DNA from 2 places in the Bradyrhizobium sp. B117 genome. Region 2 is predicted to be linked to the other one. Evidence: predicted binding sites of a transcription regulator. Region 2 holds the regulator's gene; the other holds the start of a gene.
The links. The regulator LexA, encoded in region 2, represses DNA repair genes until DNA is damaged. The targets are predictions, from matches to a motif close to TGTTCNNNNTGTGTTCNG.

Region 1 (7,637 bases), 2.5 Mb from region 2:
CTGACACGCAAGTCAGCAGCAACGACGACACCCGGCAAGTTCGAGGCGCCCAGCTCCGTCGAATTGCAGCGCGCATCCGGTTAGCCTGACGCCGCGCTGGTCCTGCGCTGCGCCGTCCGCGGTTCGCGCGCGACGCGCCCCTCGAGCCAGGCTTCCGTTCGGGCGAGATCGCGTAGCGCCTTCGCATAGCGGCGGGCCGCGCTTCGCTCCGCGCCGCGCGGCAGCTTGCGTGCTTTGCGCAGGATGTCCGCAGCGGCATTGCGATAAGCCAGCGAGCGGTAAAGAAAAACTACCTTACCCATATCGAATGTTCCCGTGTTGCTGGCCCATATCCTCGCAAGCCCGGCATGAACGTCGGATGAAGCGCGCGACGAAATTCCTTGATCCGGAGGGAACCAAAGAACGTGTCGCGCATTTGTCTGCTGGATTCGGGACGCGGTTCCATGCGCACGAAAAAGTCGTCGGATCTGATTTCTCCCACTGGCCTCATCAAGCTGATGACGCATGCGATGATGGGCGCAGCCCTCGGCCTCGCCTTCAGCCTTGCGCTCATCCTGTCCAATCCAGCCGTCGCCAACCTCGTGAATGACGGCGGACGTCAGGCGGTTCTCGTCTTCACCCTCACGCTCGTGACGACCTTCGCGATCGGCGCGACGCTCACCGGCGTCGTGTTCATCCTCGCGGAGGACAAGCAATCTTGAAGTTTGCCTGACACCTGGGACATCTTTGTTGGGAACTCCTGCGGCCAACGGCGGTTGGCAGCCTGCGTCATTTTAACCCAGGGAGTTCCCCCGCATGAAGACAACCAAGCTCGCTCTCGCCGTGATGCTGGCAACCGGCCTTGCAGCCGCTCCGTTCGCCGCGCAGGCCAAGTCGCACAAGGCCAAGCATGGATCCTCGATGTCATCGTCGCAGACTACCGGCGCGAACACCAAGCCCTCGAAAGGCCCCGACGCCTCCGGCCAGGGCGGTTCTGGCCCGGGCTCCGATCAGGGCGGCACGATGACGAACAGCAAGGGCGGCATGAGCAAGTAAGCTCACATAGCTTCGGCCGCATCTCAAACAAAAGCCCCGCGGCAATGCGGGGCTTTTCGTCGAAGCGGTGCAGCAAAGGTCACGCAGCGCTGCGCTGGACGTGACGGCCTTCCTTCACCTCTTCGATGATCTTGGCGCTGAAGGCGTCGAGGTCGCCGGGGTTGCGCGAGGTGATGACGCCTTGGTCGACGACGACTTGTGAGTCTTGCCATGTCGCGCCGGCGTTGATGACGTCGGTCTTGATCGACTTGTATGACGTCATCTTGCGACCCTTGGCGATGCCGGTCTCGATCAGGAGCCAGAGCGCGTGGCAAACGGCGGCGACGATCTTCCTGGCGTTGAAGATCTCCTTGATGAAGGACAGCGCCTTCGGCTCGACGCGCAAGAGGTGTGCGGCTTCGCGCAGCGGCATGATGGCGGTCAAATCACCACGCCGAGCGCTAGCGCCACATCGTCGGTGCGCGGACCAGAGCATCTCGCGCAGCCTGCTTTAGATCCTCGATCGAGCGGCGTCCTGTTTGCGCGGCGTCACGCAGCCGCGTGGCGACACGCTCGCGCGTCGCGAGTTCGGAGAGAGGAAGCCCGGCGCAGACGTCGTCCAGCACGGCCTGTATCAAAGCGGCCATTTCGGCATCGTGCATCGGCGAGCTCCAGCGTGTCGCGTAGCGCGCTCGCTTTAGCTGCGTCGGATGTCAGGGATGTTAAAGGCGCCCCGGAGCGTTGGCTTTCACGAGCTGCTCGAGCTGCGCTCGCTTGCGTGCAATCAGGAGCTGGGCCGCAGCATCATCGAGCCCCTCGCGCTGCAATTGCCGGATCGCGGAGCCGAGCTCGAGGATTTCGGCGCGCAGTCTTAGAATCCGGTACGTGTCCGGGTCTTCCTCCACCGCGCGCCTCCGGAACTATCAGCGGCGCGCGATGGCGCGCACCGGATTGACGGCTGTCTTCATGGGACGAAGGCGCACCCGGTCGCGGACTTCAGGCAGGACGTCGCCACCGCCGGCGGCTTTCCATTCGCCGATCAGCAGATTGATCCTCCGGCGCAGATCCATCTGCGCCAGGGCCTTTTCGGTGCAGTCGCGATCGCGATTGACGAGGTCGCGGACGGACGCCTCGATATCGGCCATCTCTCGCCTCAAGGCACTGATTTTACGTCGAATTTCATTAATTCTGTTGTCCATGGCTTGTTAGAACAAAATAAGAACATATAGTCAAGTCACGATTTCAGGACGGAGCAGCGACATGCAGGTTCAGGGTAAATACGACGCCAAGGCTTTTCTCATGGAGCAGATGACCCGCGCGCAAGGCTTGAGGTTGAAGCGGCTCAGCGAGGAGACCTACCAGCCGGCACAATACGATCGGGATCTGTCCTTCGCTGAAGCTGCGCGCCGCATCCGCGCGCTGGAGGCGGAGATCGAGCTCGCGAATTCTTTCTAGGCAGGCGGAACGCTCCGCACGCTCAGGGAACCATGCTTGTGTCCAATGGTTTTTCCCCGGCCAAGGGAGAAAATGCATGGCACGCAAGGCAAAGAAACGCCGCTACTCGCGCAGCTCCGGCAGCGACGTCGAAAGCGAGATGCGGCGCTACAAGAAGGGCACCGCGAAGAGCGGACGTGGCGGTCGTGGCGGACGCGTGAAGAGCCGCAAGCAGGCGATCGCGATCGGACTGTCGAAGGCGCGCAAGAAGGGCAAGAAAGTCCCGAAGAAGGCGTCGAAGCGCAAGACGTCCAAGAAAAAGACGTCCAAGAAGTCATCCAGGAAATCATCCAAGAGGTCGTCGAAGCGCAAATCCTCCTAGCGCTCGCGCCGGTCCGTGTCAGATCATGCTGCCCGGCATGAAGCAGCGGATCGAAATCCCGAACGCCGTCTTCACCGGCCACACCATGGTGCGGCCGGCCCGGTTCGGCTCGGTAATAACGGCTTCATCCGGCACCTCGACCCATTGCCCGTCGAGCCGCACCCGATAATGCCCGTTGTGCGACTCCCAGTCGGGATCGGCAACGGCAAAACCATCCGCATCCGAACAGCACGGGCCAAGATGGCTGCGCAGGCTGTCGAACCATGGCTTGAGCGGGGAGTCGGCGTAACGGCCGTCATCACGCCCGAGGGCGTTTCCGCTCCACAGCACCAATGGCGCCACAAGCAACGCACGCCTCAGCGAGAGCTTCAATCGATCCATGTTCGGCACCGATCAAATGCGAACCACCGACCGGTTCCAAAAAGCGGCGGCAGTTCGAAGGTCCACGCTTGCAACCGTCTCGGCGGCTCCGTTGCCGCCAGTCAGATATACGACTCGGAACAGTGATCAGCGAACACGGCTTTTTCGGACGAACCGCGTCATCGTCCCTGCCGTTAACGAGAATGTTATCGGATATCCCGGGTACTTCTCAAGGCGAACAGAAAAGGCGGCCCCAAGGGCCGCCTTTGGATTTGGTCCGGTCGACGTTCGCCTTACGCGAGCGGCACCGCGACGAACCGGGTCGCCTCCGCGCTCTTGACCTGCAACAGCACGCTGCGCTTACCGGACGACTTCGCCTGCGCCAGCTCCGAGCGGACGTCGCCGACATTGGCAACGGCCTTGCCGCCGACATTGAGGATGACGTCGCCGGTCTGGATGCCGCGCTGTGCCGCCGGCCCTTGCGGATCGACCTCGGTGACGACGACGCCTTTCTGGCCGGCGCCCTGCACCTCGCCGGCCGGAGCCAGGCTCAGCCCGAGGCGCGGCGTGCCGGAATCAGGCTGCACCTTGCCCTCGCCGGTCTTGCCTTGGGCCTGCCGCTCGTTCGGCAGCTCGCCGAGCGCGAGCGTCACCGTCTTGGCTGCGCCCTTGTGCAAGACGTCGAGCTTCACGGAGGTGCCGGGCGCCAGCGTGGCGATGGTGCGGGCGAGATCGCGGGAGTCCTTGATCGCGGTGCCGTTGACGGCGGTGATGACGTCGCCGGCCTCGATGCCGGCCTTCGCCGCCGGGCTGCCGTCCTGCGGATTGTCGACGATCGCGCCGCGCGCTTCCTTGAGGCCGAGGCTGTCGGCGATCTCCGAGGTCACCGGCTGCACCTGCACGCCGAGCCAGCCGCGCGTCACCGCACCCTTGTCCTTGAGCTGCGCGACGACGAGCTTCGCGGTCGAGGCCGGAATGTCGAAGCCGATGCCGACTGAGCCGCCGGAGGGCGAGAAGATGGCGGTGTTCACGCCGATCACGTTGCCGCTCATGTCGAAGGCCGGACCGCCGGAATTGCCCTTGTTGATGGGCGCGTCGATCTGGATGAAGTCGTCATAGGGTCCGTTGCCGATGTCGCGGCCGCTGGCCGAGACGATGCCGGCCGTGACGGTGCCGCCGAGGCCGAAGGGATTGCCGACAGCGACCACCCAGTCGCCGATACGCGGCTTCTGGTCGGAGAACTTGACGAACGGGAAGTCCTTCTTGCCGTCGACCTTGATCAGCGCAAGATCGGTCTTCGGATCGGTGCCGACCACCTTCGCGGTGTAGACCGTGCCGTCATCCATCGTCACCTGCACGGACTCGGCATGATCGACGACGTGGTTGTTGGTCACGGCATAGCCGTCGGCGGAGATGAAGAAGCCGGAGCCTTCGCCGGTGATGACCTGATGGCGCTGGCGCGGCATGCCGTTCATGCCGGGGCCGCGGAAACCGAACTGCCGCGAGAACTGGTCGAACGGCGAATCCTCGTCCGAATCCATCCGGTTCTGCTGCATCATCGCGCTCTTGTCGTTGTCCTGGTCGATCTTGACCCGCACCGAGATGACGGCGGGTTTGACCTTGGCAACGAGATCACCGAAGCCCTGCGGGGTCGCGGCGCCTTCCGCGGCCTGGGCCGGCGCGACGAAGGAGGTGATGCCGAATTGCGAGGAAGCAGGAGAGGCTGCGAGCACGGCCACGCCGAGCGCGGCCACGGTGCCGAGCAGCGCGAGCCGGCGCGGCTTCAGGATCGTGCGGGGGGTGTCGGAATTGACGCGATCGTTCATGTCGAAATGTCCATGTTGGGTAAGTCGCCTTGAACCCAACATGGACATCGTCACCTTACGACGTCCCGTCCACGCGATTAAATCTTGGCAAAGAAAGGCGCAGCCGAAATCGACGACGGACGCCCGAATCGCTCGGCCTGCTGCCCGCCCCTTCTAACGAGGCGGTGCCAACAAGCTCTTCACGCGGCGACGTGAGTCTCCCACGCTGCGGCCGCGGCGGCGTCCTCGTCGCGTTGTGCGTTGCAGGCGTCGAAATGCGCCTTCAGCTCGGTCTCGGCGAGATGTTCGAAATGCTCGGCCTGGCCGAGGAGTTCCCAGTTCTGGAGCGGCCGATAGGCCGCCTGCTGACGACAGAGGGACGCCAGTGCCCGGTAGCGACGTACGTTCTCCATGAGACCCTCCCTCGCATTCACTGGGCTTATTGCCCTGATTTGCGTCAGGCCGATGGCGGCCGTGCAACAGATTTGCTGCACGCACGGCCGGCCGGATCAAAGTTAACTTTTCAGAAATGCGCAAGCGAAGATTGGTTCCTAGCGCAGAACCAGGGTGGAACTCGCAAGGCCTCAGGCGTAGCGGCGGCGCTCGACGGTAATGCCGATCAGATCGAGATACCGTTCGATCGGTTCGGGCCGGCCGATGAGGTAGCCCTGCATCTCGTCGCAAGCCTCCCCCGCCAGGAAGGCACGCTGGGCTTCCGTCTCCACCCCTTCGGCGACGACAGGAATGTTCAGGGCGCGCGCAAGGCTGAGGACCGCGCGGACGATCTCGGCCGATTGCGGACTCGCCTCGAGATTGGAGATGAAGCTGCGGTCGATCTTGATCTTGTCGAACGGAAACGACTGGAGATAGGACAACGACGAATAGCCGGTGCCGAAATCGTCCATGGCGATGCGGATGCCGAGCGCCTTCAAACGCCGCAGCAGATTCAGCGCGCGCGTGAAATCGCCGATCAGCACGCCCTCGGTGATCTCGACCTCGAGCCGGCCTGGCGCGAGGCCCGTCTCCACTGGTGGATCGAGCGCTCGAGGTCGCCGGCCTGGAACTGGACCGGCGACAAATTGACCGCGACCGGCAGCGGCCGCGGCCAGGACGCCGCCTCGCGGCACGCTTCGCGCAGGACCCATTCGCCGATCTGGATGATCAGCCCGTTCTCCTCGGCGAGCGGAATGAACTGGTCCGGCGGCACGAAGCCGCGCGTCGGATGGTTCCAGCGCAGCAACGCCTCGAAGCCGACGACCTCGCCATTCATCCGGGCCTGCGGCTGGAAGTAGACGAGGAGCTGGTTCTGCTCCAGCGCCTGACGCAGATCGTGCTGCAACAGCCTGCGGTCGCGCAGCTCCTGGTCCATCTCGGATTCGAAGAAGCGGACCCGGCCCCTGCCCTCGCGCTTGGCGCGATAGAGCGCGGAATCGGCGTTGGCGAGCAGTGTCGCCGCGTCCACTCCGTCATCGGGGTAGACCGCGATGCCGACGCTGAGGCCGACATGGGAGAGATAATCGTCGACCTCGAGCTCGGTGCCGATCGCCTCGACCAGACGCTCGCCGAGCGCCAGCACCGCGTCACGGCGGGCACCGTCCGGCATCAGGATCATGAATTCGTCGCCGCCGACGCGGGCGATGAAGGCGCCGTCGGCCTCCGCTGCAAGACGGTCCGCCGCCGCCCGCATCAGCATGTCGCCGACGGGGTGGCCGAATACGTCGTTGACATCCTTGAAGCGATCGAGATCGAGGCTCAGCACCGCAAAACTGGTCGAGGCCTCCTGCGCCCGTTCCAGCCGCTCCGCCAGCGCGACATTGAATGCACTGCGGTTGGGCAGATCGGTCAGCACGTCGTGATGTGCGAGATGGCTGATGCGTTCCTGCGTGTTGACGCGCTCGGTGACGTCCTCGATCACGCCGACCAGATATTGCGGCTCACCCGCGCCGTCCGTGATCAGCATCTTGCGCGAATTGACGACGCGGTCGTGGCCCTTGACGCCGACTTCGAGCAGGTGCTCCTCCAGGAACATCGGCATCCCGCTGGCGACCACCCGGCGGTCCTGCTCGTTGACCATGCGGGCGACGTCGGCCGGGAAGATCTCCTCGGGAGTCCTGCCCAGCATCTGCTCACGCGGCACGCCGTAATAGTCTTCGCCGGCGCGGTTGAGCAGGATGTAGCGCGAATCCTTCGCGCACTTCGCGAACACGGCGATGGGAATGTTCTCGACGATGGTGTCGAGGAATTCCTGGGTCCGCAGCAGATCCTGCTCGACCTCGTCATGGGTGTGCCCGCGCACGTCCGTCAATCTCTGACGGCCGCGATCGCTAGCCTCATAGGCCGCGCTGACGAGCTCGCCCAATTTGACGAGATCGACCTGTCCGGCGGCATCGGTGGCGCAGCGGAGCTGCTCGGCGAACAAGCGGTGCATCATGCCATCGCTCCGCGCCGCGTGCAGGCCTCATGCCTGCAAATATCTGCGTTCCGCATCCCCGCGCTCTCATAGCGTTCCTGAACCGCAGATTGAGGCGCTCAGCATTGCGTGGGCGTTAATCGAACTCGCGTCCCGGCCGCGTTGGTTACCCCGGCCTGAAAGGAATCGGTCGGTTTGCGCGGCATCCTCCGTAGAACCCCGGAGAAAGATG
Region 2 (7,637 bases):
CCCTACGCCGCCTTCCACTTCCACCGCGTCACGCCGTTCGGCGTGCTCGCCAATCTTGGCGCGATGCCGGTGGTCTCGGCGCTGGTCATGCCGGCCGGGCTGTTGGGCCTGCTTGCGGCACCGTTCGGGCTCGACGCCGTGTTCTGGTGGCTGATGGGGATCGGCATCGACTGGATGATTGCGGTCTCGCGCTGGGTAGCGGGACTGCCGGGCGCTGTCGGCAGCATCCCCGCCTTCGGCATAGGCCCGCTGATTGCGGCGAGCCTCGGGGTCATCGTGATGGGTCTGTTGCGCACGCCGCTGCGCTGGTCCGGCGCCGTGGTGCTGCTGGCGGCGATCCTCTGGGGCCTGTCGGCACGCCAACCGGACATTTTAATTGCCGGGGACGGCCAGAGCGTCGCGGTGCGGGGGCGGGACGGGCACCTGCACCTGATCAGGGCCAGCAAGGACGGTTTTCTGCTCAAGGAATGGTTGGCTGCCGACGCCGATGTGCGTGACGCCGGCAGTGCCGCGCTGGCTGACGGCGTGTCATGCGACGAGGCCGGCTGCGTCACGCCGCTCGCCGACGGGCGGCTGGTGGCGCTGTCCCTGCGGATCGACGCGCTGGCGGATGATTGCAGTCGCGCTGCATTGGTGGTGACGGCAAGGCCCGCGCCGCCGGATTGCGCGGCGATGGTGGTCGACCGGCAGCGTCTGACGAGGCAGGGCGCGCTGGCGCTGACACAAGCTGGTGAGGGATTTGCGGTGCTGGCGGTGAAAGCGAGGGGCGCAAATCGCCCCTGGTCGCCGGCTGCTGCCGGCGAGGGCGTTTCCGAACTGACCCTCTTGCCACCGTCTGGAACTCCGCGCGTCCGGGACGCAACACCGTCGGAGGCCGACCTTGCGGCGGAGGACTAGGATCTATTTCAACCGATCGGCAGACGCGGCGTTGTCGGCCGGCTGTCGACACCGACCTGCGGCTTGTGCTCGCGCTCGCTCAGCGGCTGGGTCACGGGCAGTTGCAGCACGGTTGCCTGCTGGCCTTCGACGAGCTGTGTCACCAGCACGTATTTGCCGTCGGGGAATTCGATCGCGTCATGATGGCGATCGGGAATGTGCGGATCGATCTTGCCGAACTTGCCGACGCGCGAATTGACGGTGCGCGTCCAGATCCAGCGATTGTCGTAGCGGACGTTGTCGGCGAAGGCGAGCTCCGTTCCCGGCAGCAGGCAGACCGCGACGGTCGGATCGGCCGCGGAGGCAAAGCCGCGCGTCGAGGTGCCGCGGAACGTTGTCGTCACGATCGTCTCGCCGACCTCGGCAGGGCGCGATGCGACGGCATGCAGGCTGTAGTCACACATCGTGGGTGCTCCTCATGCGGAGATAGCAACCCGTGCCTCTGTCTTACGAGGCGCAGGCCTCTATCAGAGTGGAAGCATAATAGCGTCTGCGCGGTTGTAGGCAAATCTGCGGCTCGCTGCCGCAGCGTGCGATCACATTATCTTTCCCGAATCCGCTGGGAACAAAGTCTGCTTTCGTGCATTCGGTGGGGGTATCAGCGGCCAGCCGGAGCCGACCAGCCGGAATTTGGCCAGACCGCTTGTGACGTTTGCGTCAGCGCATTGCGCGCGTTTCGGACTTGCTCGCTCATTGCAGTCTCCTTGGCCACGTCCTTGCGGACATGGCGGTGCGATGGTGCGGCAACGGCTTGCGACGCTGATGCTGCGACCAGCACCGCGGCTACTGTGCTCAGGATGATCTTGCGCATGAGGTCTCCTCGAACCTTCGCAGCCGAAGCCGTGCTGCTTCGTGCGGTGTGGCGAGGATGTAGCGCCGGGGGAGGGGCCGGATAATCTGCGCGAAACCAGAAAGACTATCCAGCGCGAGCGGACAATCATCCGCTCCGATCTCTGGTCGGCGATGCCGATCGAAGCGCGCGGACAGCGCGCTCAGTACTTCCGGTATCAGTACTTCCGATAAAGCCCGATCAGCTTGCCCTGAATCTTGACCCGGTTCGGCGGCAGGATGCGTACCTCATAGGCCGCATTGGCGGGCTCGAGCGCGATCGAGGCGCCGCGGCGGCGGAAGCGCTTCAAGGTCGCTTCCTCGTCGTCGATCAGCGCCACCACGATGTCGCCGGTGTCGGCGCTCTCGTTGCGCTGGATCAGCGCCATGTCGCCGTCGAGTATGCCGGCTTCCACCATGGAATCGCCGCGCACTTCGAGCGCGTAGTGCTCGCCAGAGCCGAGCATGTCGGGCGGGACGCTAATGGTGTGGCTGCGGGTCTGCAACGCCTCGATCGGCGTGCCGGCCGCGATACGGCCCATCACGGGCACCGCGACGGGACGCTCGCCCTCGTCCGCGGGCGGGCTGGAGGTCGTGCGGACCTTGCCGAGGTTGCCCTCGATGACGCTCGGCGTGAAGCCGCGACGATTGCCGGCGGCGGCCTGCAGCTCAGGCAGCTTGATCACCTCGATGGCGCGGGCGCGGTTGGGCAGGCGGCGGATGAAGCCGCGCTCCTCGAGCGCGGTGATCAGGCGATGGATGCCTGATTTCGAGCGCAGGTCGAGCGCGTCCTTCATCTCGTCGAAGGATGGCGGCACGCCGCTTTCCTTCAGTCGCTCGCTGATGAACCGCAGGAGCTCGTACTGTTTGCGCGTTAACATCTCGACCAAAATCCCCCGGTTGATGTCGTTCGATTCCGAGACGATGAATTCAGCGATAAGCCGCTGCATGCTCGAAACAAATCATGAACGGACACTATATGTTCGATACATGTTCCGCAACTGCTTAATTTACCGTGAACGCGACAAAGTTCGCGCCACGCGTGTGGCCTGCGCGTTCAGACCGGCAGGCGCAGCACCTCGCAAGGTGTGCCGGCTTCGGCCTTCGGCGCGAACGGCGCGCGCACGAGAAGTGCCTGTGCCGCAGCGAGATTCGCAAGCAGCGAGGAATCCTGGTGATTGACGGGAAGGGCGATCAGCGTGCCGTCGTCGCGCGTTTCCAGGCGCGCGCGCAGATAATCCTCGCGCTGGTCGTTGGCGCCGACATCGCGGCCGAGCACCGCGCGCTCGCGGCGATGGTGAATCGCGGAACGGCCCGACAGCGCGCGAATCAGCGGCACCATGAACAGGAAGGCACACACATAGGATGACACGGGATTGCCGGGCAGGCCGATCACGCGCATCGCCGCCAGGTGTCCATGCATCATCGGCTTGCCGGGCCGCATTGCGATCTTCCAGAACGTCATCGCGATGCCCTCGGCCTTCAGCGCCTGCTGGACCAGATCGTGGTCGCCGACCGAGGCGCCGCCGGTGGTGATCAGGATGTCGGCGCCGCTCTCGCGGGCGCGGCGGATGCCCGCGGTGGTGGCGTCCAGGGTATCGGCGGCAACACCGAGATCGACGGTATCGGCGCCCTCACTGCGGGCGAGCGCGTGCAGGGCGTAGCCGTTGGAATAGACGATCTGGCCGGGGCCAGGCGTGGTGCCCGGCATCACCAGCTCGTCGCCGGTGGCGAGAATCGCGACTTTCGGGCGGCGGCGGACGGGCAGAAGCGGGTGATTCATGCCGGCGGCGAGCGCGAGGTCGCGCTCGGTCAGCCGGATACCCTTGCGCAGCAGCACGTCGCCCGCGCGGAAATCGACGCCGGCCGGGCGGATGTGTCGCCCCGTCACGGCCGTTTCCTTGATCGTGATGCGCCTCCCATCCGCAACTGTGTCCTCCTGGATCACGACTGCGTCGGCCCCGTCGGGAACGACGCCGCCGGTGAAGATCCGCACGGCTTCGCCGGCGCCGACCGATCCCGCAAACGGCCGGCCCGCCGCGACCTCGCCGATCACGGTGAGCTGGGAATCGATTGTCGCGGCATCGGCCGCACGCACCGCATAGCCATCCATCGCCGACATCGCCTGCGGCGGCTGCGTGCGCCGCGCCGCGACGTCGCGGGCGAGCACGCGGTGGAAGGCTTGGTCGAGCGCGACCGTTTCTTCAGGCAGCGGCTCTGCGCCGGCAAGCACCGCGGCAAGCGCGTCAGAAACCGGCATCAGGGCCACGGGTGAGAACTCCAGCTGCGTCCGTTCGGGCAAATCGGCGGCGAGAGTTCTAGCCGAGTGCAGGCGCTGAGGCAAAAAGGCGCTCACGCAGGAGGATTCATCCGCTCTGCAGTGAAGGACAGACGTCAAATCCGCCGCGGCATGATCCAGAAGGCCAGACAGACCGGTACGAGGATGGCCATGGCGAGGATGAGAAGGACGAGAGCCACGGCCAGCATCGGTCAACTCCCCGGCGGCTCGTCCGGACTGACGTCCGGCGCTTTGGGACTCTGATCCTTGTCGGGCAGCGGATCGGCCTGCGATTTCAGGTCGGCGGCCTTGCTGATCAGCTTGGCGGAGAGCTCAGAATCCGAGGTGGTTCTGGCGTATTTCATCAGCAGCGAGGCCTGCTTGGTGAGGTAGGTTTTGCCCAACACGACGATAAGCCCGATGTAGAATTCCCAACGGACTTATGAGTCCGGAAGCCCGTATTCGTTCCGGGAACTCTGTACAAAATTGCACAAAGTGATTTGGTTCCTCATTTTGCGTCAGATTAGTTCCAGGCCCCCTGGGCACCGGACGTTAAACCCCGAGCGCCTTCAAGGCGTTCCCGACGGCGGTTGGCGAGGTCACATGCACCGCGGTCAGGCCGCGGGCGCGGGCTCCCTCGATGTTCTCGGCAAGATCGTCGAAAAATACGATCCGGTTGGCTGGCACGCCGATAGCGGCGACGACATGGTCGAAAGCTTCCGCATCGGGTTTGCGCAGGCCGATGCTGGAGGACAGGTAGACCTCGCGGAAATGGCCGAGCAGATCGGCGTATTCCTTCGAGAAATAGTCCACATGCGGCCGGTTGGTGTTGGAGAAGGCGTAGAGCGGCATTTGCCTCGCCGCGCGCGGCAGCAACTCGGCTATGTCAGGCATCTCGCCGGCGAAGATCGCGTTCCAGCCTTCCAGGAACTGGGCGTCGGAAATGCCGATCCCGAGTGAGTTGCGCAGCGAGGCGAAATAGTCCTCGTCGGTGATCTTGCCGACCTCGTGCAGCCGGTAGGCCTCGTCGCGCACATAGCGCGCGACGATGGCTTCGGGCTTGCAGCCGGCGTGCCCCGCCCAGCAATCGATCGCCTTGGAGAAATCGATGTCGAGCACCACGCGCCCGAGATCGAACAAAAGCGCATCGGCGCTGCCGGGAGAGAGCGAGGTCACCTGCATCCTTATCCTCAGTATCGGTACGGGTCGTGGTCGAACAGCGGGAATGCGCTGAACACGCTTGGCGCATTGGTCGCGGTCGCCGGATGCAGGCAGGATTTGTTGACCTCGGCGAAGGAGGTGGCGCCCAGCAGGCCGAGGCAGCGCAGCACCTCGTCCTCCAGCAGTTCCAGCATGCGCGTGACGCCGGCCTCGCCGGCCGCCGCCAGCGCCCAGCATTGCAGCCGGCCGATGCCGACCATGTCCGCGCCCGCCGCGATCGCCTTGACGATGTCGGTGCCGCGGCAGAAGCCGCCGTCGACCATGATCTTGGCGCGGCCCTTCACGGCATCGACGATCTCAGGGAGCACATGCATGGCGCCACGGCCATGATCGAGCTGGCGCCCGCCATGGTTGGAGACGTAGATCCACTCGACGCCATGGTCGAGCGCGATCAGCGCATCCTCGGCGGTGGCGATGCCCTTCAGGATCAGCGGTATCTTGAACCTGTCCTTGATCATCTTCACGGTCCGCCACTCCAGCCCCTTCTGGAAATCGCCGCCGGTGGCGCGCAGGCGGCTTTCGCGAACATAGCGCTTGGCGATGTCACGTTCGCGACGGCTGTAATGGGCGGTGTCGACGGTCAGGCAGAACGCGGCATAGGCGCTCTTCTCGGCGCGGCCGACGACATCGGCGACGAAGGCGTCGTCACCGCGGACATAGAGCTGGTAGAGGCGCAGCGCATCGGGGGCGGCCTCGGCGGTCTTCTCGAGGCCGGGCTCCGACACCGAGCTCAGCATATGCGCCGCACCGAAGGTGCCGGCCGCGCGTGCAACGCTTGCCGCACCGTCGGGGTCGAAGATTTCGAGCGCGCCGACGGGGGCCAGAACCACCGGCAGGCGCATCCTGCGACCGAACTGCTCGACCGAGCCGTCCACCTTGCGGACGTCACGCAGCACACGCGGGCGGAAGGCGATCTCGTCCAGCGCCATGCGGTTGCGGCGCATCGTGGTCTCCGTCTCGGCGGCGCCGACGATGTAGTCCCAGGCATTCTGGTTGAGGTTGGCACGCGCCTTCCGGACGAATTCGTGCAGATTCTGGAACGGCTCGTTGCTGGCGCCGAGCTCGACGTTCCGTTCCGGCCGGATGCGGGGTGCTTCATTCATTGTTATCCTCCCGAGAATTTGAAGCCTTGTCTCATCGCCTTAGCCCGTCCGGACCTGCAAAACCATCCTAAGATCGCATAGCTGCGAGGCATGGCCTGGCCAACCGATTCCGCTTTGCGTGAAACCATTTCGGAACGTTGCCAAAAGTTTAGCTCAGGGCGAAGGGATTTTTACCGTGTACCCGCTGGCGTGGCAGCCCGGCCATCAAGAAACCTGAATGGTATTGTGAGAAGCTGGCTGGATCGCCATTTGCATGGCAGCTTCCAGCCTCCAGAGAACCGCCAGCTAAGAAGGCCCTCCATGCGGAAATCCCTGCTGTTCCCCCTGGGCGCGCTCACCGGAGCGTGTCTGACCCTTCTGGTAGCCAGCCCCCAGGCTGGCGTATGGGCGGCGCGGGCCGCAGCGGGCGCGGATGATGCCTATTCGCAGCTCAATCTGTTCGGCGAGGTCTTCGAGCGCGTGAAGGCGAGCTATGTCGAGAAGCCCGACAATTCCAAGCTGATCGAAGGCGCGATCACCGGCATGGTGACATCGCTCGATCCGCATTCACGCTACATGAACGACAAGGCCTGGACCGAAATGCAGGAGACCACCTCCGGCGAGTTCGGCGGCCTCGGCATCGAGGTCACGATGGAGGAGGGCCTCGTCAAGGTGGTCTCGCCGATCGACGACACCCCGGCGTCCAAGGCCGGCATCATGTCCGGCGACCTCATCAGCAAGATCGACGGCGAGGCCGTGCAGGGCATGACGCTCGAGCAGGCCGTCAACAAGATGAAGGGGCCGGTCGACACCAAGACCAAGCTCACGATCGTACGCAAGGGCGCGGATGCGCCGCTCGACGTCGCGATCACGCGCGAGATCATCCATGTGCGCCCGGTGCGCTTCCACGTCGAGAATGGCGACATCGGCTATATCCGCGTCACCTCGTTCAACGAGCAGACCACCGACGGGCTGAAGAAGGCGATCGCCGCGATCTCCAAGCAGGTCCCGCAGGAGAAGCTGGTGGGCTATGTGATGGACCTGCGTAACAATCCGGGCGGCCTGCTCGACCAGGCGGTGTCGGTGTCGAGCGCGTTCCTCCAGCGTGGCGAGGTCGTCTCGACCCGCGGCCGCAATCCGGAAGAGACCCAGCGCTTCACCGCGCATGGCGGCGACCTCACCAAGGGCAAGCCGCTCGTGATCCTGGTCAATGGCGGTTCGGCTTCGGCCTCGGAGATCGTGGCCGGTGCGCTGCATGATCACAAGCGCGCGACGATCATCGGCACGCGCTC

Region 1: the regulator LexA is predicted to act here: its motif matches at 2,221-2,238, upstream of AAFG16_RS36385 (DUF3072 domain-containing protein).

Annotation. Positions count from the first base shown of each region.
Region 1 is NZ_CP152414.1:7,512,195-7,519,831, forward strand. Features, by position in the region: gene AAFG16_RS36345 (HWE histidine kinase domain-containing protein) at 1-84, shown strand, start outside; gene AAFG16_RS36350 (hypothetical protein) at 81-302, opposite strand; gene AAFG16_RS36355 (hypothetical protein) at 444-701, shown strand; gene AAFG16_RS36360 (hypothetical protein) at 796-1,035, shown strand; partial or broken gene AAFG16_RS36365 (DJ-1/PfpI family protein) at 1,115-1,423, opposite strand; gene AAFG16_RS36370 (hypothetical protein) at 1,476-1,676, opposite strand; gene AAFG16_RS36375 (hypothetical protein) at 1,737-1,919, opposite strand; gene AAFG16_RS36380 (hypothetical protein) at 1,938-2,159, opposite strand; gene AAFG16_RS36385 (DUF3072 domain-containing protein) at 2,275-2,469, shown strand; gene AAFG16_RS36390 (DUF6496 domain-containing protein) at 2,546-2,830, shown strand; gene AAFG16_RS36395 (hypothetical protein) at 2,849-3,211, opposite strand; gene AAFG16_RS36400 (Do family serine endopeptidase) at 3,484-5,016, opposite strand; gene AAFG16_RS36405 (hypothetical protein) at 5,196-5,408, opposite strand; partial or broken gene AAFG16_RS36410 (EAL domain-containing protein) at 5,580-7,426, opposite strand.
Region 2 is NZ_CP152414.1:5,018,316-5,025,952, forward strand. Features, by position in the region: gene AAFG16_RS24620 (ComEC/Rec2 family competence protein) at 1-897, shown strand, start outside; gene AAFG16_RS24625 (hypothetical protein) at 906-1,340, opposite strand; gene AAFG16_RS24630 (hypothetical protein) at 1,535-1,747, opposite strand; gene lexA (transcriptional repressor LexA) at 1,944-2,645, opposite strand; gene glp (gephyrin-like molybdotransferase Glp) at 2,822-4,033, opposite strand; gene AAFG16_RS24645 (hypothetical protein) at 4,255-4,449, opposite strand; gene AAFG16_RS24650 (HAD family phosphatase) at 4,595-5,224, opposite strand; gene AAFG16_RS24655 (alpha-hydroxy acid oxidase) at 5,233-6,366, opposite strand; gene AAFG16_RS24660 (S41 family peptidase) at 6,667-7,637, shown strand, end outside.